Regions from separate parts of the Pseudomonas sp. AC070 genome, predicted to be linked through region 2. Evidence: riboswitches for the same ligand, from Rfam matches in the RefSeq annotation. Region 2 holds a riboswitch; the other holds the start of a gene.

Region 1 (4,207 bases), 2.0 Mb from region 2:
CGCGCAACGCCAACAACTGATCGGCTTCGGCATTCCGCTGTTCGAGGCCCAGCCCCACACCTTGTCGCAACTGGCCGAGCAGTTTCAGGCGATTGGCGAGCGGGTAGGGCTCGCTGAAAACGGCCGCGAGCGCGCCGATGCATTTCGCCAGCGCCTGGCATCGCTGCAACAGCGCTACCGGCGTGGTGAGCCGCTGCCGGTGTTCTATCAGGTGTGGAATTCGCCGCTGTACACGGTGGGGGCGCAGATCATCAGTGATGCGCTGGGCGTATGCGGGGCGAAAAACGTATTTGCCGACGTGGCGCTGCCAGCGCCGCAGGTGAGCGTCGAAGCGGTGCTGCAGCGTGATCCCCATGTGATTGTCGGCGGCGATCAGGCGCAATTAGAAAGCTGGGCGCGCTGGCCACAGCTCAAGGCGGTGCAGCGTCAGCAGTTGCTGGTGCTGCCCGATAAAGGCATTGAACGGCCGAGTTTGCAGATGCTTGTGGCGACTGAGCGGCTTTGTGAGGCGTTGGCGGGGATGCGTTGAGCGTTGTGGCTGAGCGGAAATGCTGCCCAGCCGCTCTTACAGCAACCGATTTTATAACGCGCTCGGCTCGAAATTCTGGATCCCGAATCGTCGGACCGCCGCCTGCGCGAGGATGACGAAGGTTTATGTCATTTCCCCCGTCATCCTCGCGCATGCGGGGATCCAGAATTGTGGTCTTTACGCAACTCTTTGGCCGCTTATGCAAAAAAGCATCGCGGCTAAAGCCGCTCCCACAGGGGACGCGCGCGCGGTTTATAAAACTGTGGGAGCGGCTTCAGCCGCGATTCCTGCAACCACCTAAATCGCCGGCGTCCACACAAACCCAACTGTCGCCGTACGCCCATCCTCGCGATACCCGTGGTATTCGCCGTCATGGTTGTACAGCGCCCGGCTGTAGTCGTTATCCAGCACGTTATCGACACTGAAATTCAGCGCCAGCTCGCCGGTCGCCTGCCAACTGCTGCGCAGTCCCAGCAGCCCGTATCCGGGCAATTCCCGCGTATTACCCACATCGTCGTAGCTGCCGCTCACGGCTTGCCAATTGGCGCCCACGCTCAGCGCGCCGAAGCGGCGGTCGAGGTCCAGGTTCAGCGTGCGTTTGGCCCGGCGCGGCAGGGCGTGGCCGGTTTCGCGGTCGCGGGCGTCGAGCCAGGTGGCGTTGGCGGAGGCTTGCCAGCCGACCACGTCTCGCTCCAGCGTCAACTCCACGCCTTGTAAGCGCGCGGTGTTGAGGTTCACCGCGCAGTACAAAAACGTCGCCGGGTCGCAGAGCTCGGTGCTGATCAGGTCACGCACGTCGTTACGGTAAGCGGCCAGGCTCCAGCGCGTGGCCAGGTGCTCGCCGCGCAGTTGCAGTTCGTAGGTTTTCGAGTGCTCGGGTGACAGGCCCGGATTGCCGACATAGCCGTTGCCGTCATCCGGCCAGTACAGCTCGTTGTAAGTCGGCGCGCGAAAGCCTTCGCTGTACGAGGCGATCACCGAGGTGCTGTCGCCCACCGGCACGGTCAGCGCGCCGTTCCAGGTGTTCTCGCTGCCGAACTGTTCATTCTTGTCGTGGCGCACGCCCAGCTCGGTGGCGAACCCGTTGCCTTGAAAGCGATGCTGTACGAACGCCGCCTGGTTCCAGCGGGTTTGCTGGTTGTATTCGGTGCTGCTGTGCAACTCGTCCTGATAAAAATCCACCCCGGCGAGCACAGTGTTTTGATCGCCCAGTTGCAGGGTGTTCAGCCACGAAACCGAATCGCGGTAGGTGTTGAACACGCTGACTTCGTCGCTGAGTTTGTCCTGGCTTTTCTGCCGGCTTTCGCTGTGGCCGGCTTCCCAGCGGCTGCTCCAGAGGTCATTGAACTGCGCGTCGACAAAACCGCTGCCGCTGCTGAGGGTGAAGTCGGTGTAGGGCTGCTGTGGATAGCTGAGAAAGGTGCTCATGTCGAAGCGGCCGAAGGGGTTGTCGTACTCGTTGCGGCCGCGCTGGTCGAGCAGGCTGACGCCGCCTTCGACGCGCTCGTTGAATTGGTGACTAAGGTTGAAGCTCAGGGCTTTGTTGCGGTAGGCGTCGTGGTCGCTGTCGGCATCGTACGACTGGCCGGTGCGGTCGCTGCCGACCGTTTCGTCGAGGCTGCCGTTGAGGCTGAAACGCGTCTGTTCATCGCCGCCACTGAGGCCCAGGCTGCGCTGCCAGCTTTGCTGACTTCCAGCGCTGACGGCCAGGCGCGGTTGCAGGCCGCTGTCGCCACGACGGGTAAAAATCTGCACCACGCCGCCAATGGCATCGCTGCCATACAAGGCCGAGCGCGAGCCGCGCACCACCTCGATGCGTTCGATTTGTTCAAGGCTTAGAAACTGCAAACTGGCGCCGCCATCGGAGGCCGAACCGATGCGTTGGCCGTCCACCAGAATCAGGCTTTGAGTGTTGCTGCTGCCGCGAATAAACAGTGAGGTGTTGCTGCCGCGCCCGCCGTTTTGCACCAGCTGCATGCCGGGCACGCGGGTGAGCAGGTCGGTAATGGAGCGGGGCTGCAAGCGTTCGATATCGGTGCGGGTGAACACCGTGGCCGCCGCGGTGGCCTGGTCTAACGGCTCGGCGCTGCGGCCGGAGGTGATGACGGTATCTTGCAGCTTCAGCGCCTGGTCGTTGCTTTGCGCCTGCACTACAACGGGCAGCAGCAACGCGGGCAGGGCGAGATGTCGGTACTTCATGGAGTATTCCTCAAAAGATTTTTGAGGAGGGCATGGCAAGCGTGGCGCGTGAAGGCGCCTGCGCTTGATGGTGCTGCCCTCCGCAACACCAGTCGATTCCATGCAGGCCGGTCTCCGGGCTCTCGACTGAAAGGGCATCCTTTCCTGCCGCGATCACCTTCCCAGGTACAAACCCAGTGGTGTGTCGATCGGGCATGCAGCGTGGCTGCGGTCGATTACCGTTGCGGGGGCAGCGCCGGGATGGCTCCTATGGAGCGCACCGGCTTCCCGTTTAACGCCGGGCTCGTGTGAGCCGGACGCACCTGCGTGGACAAACGCCGCGCACCGTAGCGGTGGCGGCGGGGTGGGTCAAGCGGCGGGGGATCGGTGGGAGAGGCTTCAGTCTTGCTTGCGACGTACCGGTTATGCGCTCGGCTCTGCCTGGCCAAGCCGGCTGGCGGCTTTGTGCAGGTCGAGCACCAACCGCTCCAGAGCACGGGCGGCGAGCTGGGTTTGGTTCGCGGCCTCGGCGCTTTGGCCGGCGCCCGAGCTGATGGTTTGCGCTTGCAGATTGGCGGCTTGCGCCTGGTCGCGCTGCGATTGCATGGCGCGGCTGATTTCGCCGATCTGCGTCTGCATGCCGGCTACTTCCTGGTGAATGCGCTGCAACGCATGGTTCGCCTGCGTGGCTTGGTCAACGCTGGTGCCAACGCTGGTTTGGCATTGCTGCATCGAGCCGACGGCCTGCACGGCTTGCTGACGCATGCTGTGCAGGCTCTGGGCGATGGCGTGCGTGGCCTCGGCGGTGCGCTGGGCGAGGTTGCGCACTTCCTCGGCGACCACGGCAAAGCCACGTCCCGACTCGCCGGCCCGCGCGGCTTCAATGGCGGCGTTGAGCGCCAGCAGGTTGGTCTGCTCGGCGATGCCGCGAATGGTTTCGCTGATGCTCTGCACCGCCACCGTGTGTTGGCTCAGGCCTTCGATGGTGCGGGTGGCATCGCTGACCAGGCTGGCCAGGCGGCTGATTTGTTCGGTGGTTTGCTGCACCACGCTGGCGCCTTCCTTGGCCAGTTGCAGCGCTTGTTGCGAAGCATGTTCGCTGCCCAGGATGTGCTCAGTCATGGCGCTGATGCTGTGACTAACCCCTTGGGTAGCTTCGGCGGTCGCTTGGGCGGCGCTGTTCTGCTGGTTCGCGCACAGGCTGACGGTGCTGGAGGTCTGGTTGAGCGCGGCGCTGGTGTGGTGCAACGCGCTACCGGCAGAAACGATGCTCTGCATGGTGTCGTCCATTTTGTCGACGAAGCTATTGACCCAGCCCGCCAGCGAGCCGGTTTCATCGGCTTGCAACTGGTTTGCGCTGAAGCGGTTGCTCAGCGGCGCGCCACACTCGGCGGTGTCCAGAAAGAAGTCGCACAGCGCCTGCAATTTCTGGCTGCGCGGACGCAGGCTGAAGTACCAGAAATTGAACAACACCAGCGCGCTCACGCCAAACAGCGCCCA
Region 2 (4,207 bases):
CCTTGAGTGCCTTGACCAGGCCGATGCCGTCGAGATTGGGCATGTTCACGTCGCTGATGATCAGGTTGACCTTTTGCCCGGTCAGCTTGGCCAGCGCATCGCGGCCGTCGACGGCCTCAATCACTTGGTGGCCGGCGCCGGTGAGGGTCATTTTCACCAGTTGGCGCATGGACGATGAGTCATCGACGATCAAAATGGTTTTGGCCATGGGGCAGGGCTCCGTCAGGGCAAGGAAAAGGCGTTAGAAAAAGGTGATGTCGTCTTGCGCAGCGCGGCTTTTGCCGGCTGCACGGCGGCCGCCGCGTTCTTCGTCGGTGGTGAATTGGCTGCGCAGTTCACGCAGCCAGCGCTGCGGGTCGCTGATGATCGGGTCCTGGTTTTGCAGCGCGCTTTGCAAGCGCTGCATGTCGCTTTGCAAGTGGTCGAGCATCTGGTCGGAGCGGTCCTGAAACTGCAGGCTGACGACGATTTCCTGAATGTCGCCCTGGGTGACGCGGGTGTCCTGTTGCAGTTCGAGCGAGCTGTGGGTCAGCTCGTCGAGGTTGGCCGACAGGCCCTGCATGATTTCGCCGGCCACCTGATCGAGGTAACGCAGGTTGCTTTCTTCGCTGGTCGACAGCTGATCGGCCGCGCCAACGGTGGACTGGATGGCTTTGTTGATTTCGCCGACTTTCTCGACCATGCGCTGGCCGGTTTCGGCCGACAGGCTGGACAGCTTGCGCACCTCATCGGCCACTACCGAGAAGCCGCGGCCGTACTCGCCGGCACGCGCCGCTTCGATGGCGGCGTTAAGGGCGAGCAGGTTGGTTTGGCTGGCGATGTCCTGCACGTGCTTGGACATGCTCTGCAATTCGCTGGCGTAGCTGTTCAGGTGGCCGACGGTGGCGAGCAGTTGCTTGCGGTTGTCGCTGGCGGCGTGAAAGGCGCTGGTCACTTCGTCGAGGCGCGCGTTGGCGGTGCGCAGGCTGTCGCCGATGCCGTTGTTGCCGAGCACGCTTTCGGAGCGGTTGAGGGTTTGTTGCAGGCGGTCGACCAGGCTGGCGAAGCGGTCGAAGAGGGCGCTGACGTTACTGCCCAGCAGTTGGCGCACCTGGCCAAGGTTGTCGTTCCAGGTGGGCAACAGCGCAGTGAGCAGCGGTTGGTTGTCCAGGGTCGGCGCGGTTTCTTCAACGTAAACCGGCTCGGCCACGGGCGCCTTGCTCGGCCTAACAAACACGCCGGCCAATGCAGTAACGGCAAGACCGGCACCGGCCAACCACGGCATGGACACGCCCAGGCCAACAAGGCTGATGACAACTCCAAGGTACAGCGCGCTATAGGCCAACACGGCAAATTCCCGACCAGGTTCAAGGTGGGCGAACTATAGGCAGCCGCGCATAACCGAAAAATCGGGGCACCCCCTACACGCTTTGTAGGGGTTTCCCCTATACAGAAGTGCGCCGAGTTGGCGCCCCCCGCCGAATTGACGCTCAACCTGCAACCCTCTAACCTGCCACCCTCGCTTCAGGTGCCGCCATTTGGCGGTGAAACAGGGAAGTCGGTCCCGCTTGTTTTGCACGTGTTGCGCGTACAAAAGAAACGGCACAAGCCGACGCTGCCCCCGCAACGGTAATTGAGCTGAACACCGCACTAGCCACTGTGTTGAACACGGGAAGGCGCGCTGTTCTGTTGGCCATCACTGGCCGCGCTCATTAGCCCGGAGACCGGCCTGTCGCAGTACCACGGCATTGCGGAGGGCTTTGTCTGGCGTCGGGTGATTGCCTGCAATCCCTGCGTCTGCCGTTCTCCGCTAGCCTCAACCACGCCAATGAAAAACCACTGCCGCGCGCTGGGTTTCATGGCCTGGACAATTGATGTTGAAGAGCTGAGACCGCAATGAGCGAATCCGCAGAACGCGACGCCCGCCACAAGGCGCGCATGGCCCGCAAAAAAGCCCTTATCGACGAGAAAATCGCCCAGGCGCAGAACGAATACGGCCTGCTGCTGGTGCACACCGGCAATGGCAAAGGCAAAAGCAGTTCGGCCTTTGGCATGGTGGCGCGGGCCTTGGGCCATGGCATGAAAGTGGGCGTGGTGCAGTTCATTAAAGGCGCGGCCAGTACCGGCGAAGAACGTTTCTTCCGCCGCTTCCCCGAAGAAGTCAGCTACCACGTGATGGGCGAGGGCTACACCTGGGACACCCAGGACCGCCAGCGCGACATCGACAAAGCAGTCGCTGCCTGGGCCGTGGCCAAAGACATGCTCAACGACCCGGCCATCGGCCTGGTGGTGCTGGATGAGCTGAATATCGCCCTGAAACACAACTACCTCGACCTCGACACCGTGCTCGCCGATATCGGCGGCCGCCCGGAATTTCAGCACGTGGTCGCCACCGGCCGTGGCGCGCCGCCTGCGCTCATTGAAGCGGCCGACACCGTGACCGAAATGGCAATGGTCAAGCACGCGTTCAAATCCGGCGTCAAAGCCCAGGCCGGGGTGGAGTTCTGATGCAGAGCCACGCATGCCCGGCGCTGTTGATCGCCGCACCGGCGTCCGGCCAGGGCAAAACCACCGTCACCGCCGCCCTGGCGCGCTTGCACACACGCCAAGGCAAACGGGTGCGGGTATTCAAATGCGGGCCGGATTTTCTCGACCCCATGATTCTCGCCCGCGCCAGCGGTGCGCCGGTGTACCAGCTGGATTTGTGGATGGTCGGCGAAGCGGAAAGCCGCCGCCTGCTCTGGGAAGCCGCCGCCGAGGCTGATCTGATTCTGATTGAAGGCGTCATGGGCCTGTTCGACGGCACGCCATCGGCGGCCGACCTGGCCCGTCACTTCGGCGTGCCGGTGCTGGCCCTGATTGACGGTTCCGGCATGGCGCAAACCTTCGGCGCCATGGCTCACGGCATGGCCACGTACCAGGCCGACCTGCCGTTCTCCGGCGTGCTCGCCAACCGCACCGGCAGCGCCCGCCACGGTGAAATTCTGCGCGACTGCCTGCCGCCTGCCATCAAGTGGTACGGCGCCTTGCCGCGCAGCGCCGCGATTGAACTGCCGAGCCGGCACCTGGGCCTGGTGCAAGCCGAAGAGCTGGAAGACTTGGACGCCCGTCTGGACGCCGCCGCCGACGCCCTGGCCGCCAGCGCCGACACCACGCTGCCGGCGCCGGTGCACTTCGCGCCGCCGCCCACGGCGCGGCATATTGCGCCGTTGCTCAACGGCGTGCGCATCGGCGTGGCGCGCGACACCTCGTTCGCCTTCCTCTACCAAGCCAACCTCGACCTGCTGCGCGAGCTGGGTGCCGAGCTGATCGAATTCTCGCCGTTGCGCGACAGCGCGTTGCCCGAGGTCGATAGCCTGTATTTGCCCGGTGGTTATCCGGAATTGCACCTGCAACCGCTGCAAGCCAACCAGGCCATGCGCGCCGCCATTCATGCCCACCACGCTGCCGGCAAACCGCTGCACGCCGAATGCGGCGGCATGTTGTATCTGCTTGACGCGCTGACCGACAAAGACGGCGCCAGCGGCGAACTGTTGGGCCTGTTGCCTGGCAATGCTCAGATGCATAAAAAGCTCAAAGCGCTGGCCTTGCAGGAAATCGAACTGCCCGAAGGCCGCGTGCGCGGCCATACCTATCACTACTCCGAACTGCACTGCGCCCTGGAGCCGCTGGCCCGTGGCGTGTGCCCGACCTACAAACGCACCAGCGAGGCGGTGTACCGCATCGGCCGGCTGACGGCTTCGTACATTCACTTGTATATGCCGTCCAACCCGGCCGCCGCGGCGGCACTGTTTCTGCCCGGCGCGGCGCCTGCTATCGCCCACGTTCAGCAGAGCGACGAGCAACTGGCATGACGGACCACGCCTACAGCGCCGCTGAGCGCGCGGCCGTGTACCGCGCCATTGCCGAGCGCCGCGACATGCGCCACTTCAGCAGCGGCGAAGTGGCGCCCGAGGTGCTGGCGCGCTTGCTCGAAGCGGCGCACCACGCCCCGAGCGTCGGCCTGATGCAGCCGTGGCGGTTTATCCGCATTACCCGTTCCGAGCTGCGCCATGCCATTCATGCGCTGGTGGAAGAAGAGCGGGTGCGCACTGCCGAGGCGCTGGAACAGCGCGCCGATGAATTTATGCGCCTGAAAGTCGAGGGCATTCGCGACTGCGCCGAGCTGCTGGTGGTCGCCCTCGGCGATGGCCGTGAGGCCCATGTATTTGGCCGGCGCACATTGCCA

The links. A riboswitch is a leader RNA that binds a small molecule or an ion and turns the genes downstream of it on or off. The one in region 2 is predicted to bind cobalamin.
Region 1: another riboswitch for cobalamin. It lies ahead of ACZZ0Q_RS20285 (TonB-dependent receptor domain-containing protein); the one in region 2 lies ahead of cobO (cob(I)yrinic acid a,c-diamide adenosyltransferase).

What each region holds. Positions count from the first base shown of each region.
Region 1 is NZ_OZ409871.1:4,532,465-4,536,671, reverse strand. Features, by position in the region: gene ACZZ0Q_RS20290 (cobalamin-binding protein) at 1-529, shown strand, start outside; gene ACZZ0Q_RS20285 (TonB-dependent receptor domain-containing protein) at 827-2,728, opposite strand; cobalamin riboswitch at 2,817-3,049, opposite strand; gene ACZZ0Q_RS20280 (methyl-accepting chemotaxis protein) at 3,131-3,829, opposite strand.
Region 2 is NZ_OZ409871.1:2,550,342-2,554,548, forward strand. Features, by position in the region: gene ACZZ0Q_RS11410 (response regulator) at 1-208, opposite strand, end outside; gene ACZZ0Q_RS11415 (methyl-accepting chemotaxis protein) at 242-1,264, opposite strand; cobalamin riboswitch at 1,489-1,726, shown strand; gene cobO (cob(I)yrinic acid a,c-diamide adenosyltransferase) at 1,876-2,487, shown strand; gene ACZZ0Q_RS11425 (cobyrinate a,c-diamide synthase) at 2,487-3,833, shown strand; gene bluB (5,6-dimethylbenzimidazole synthase) at 3,830-4,207, shown strand, end outside.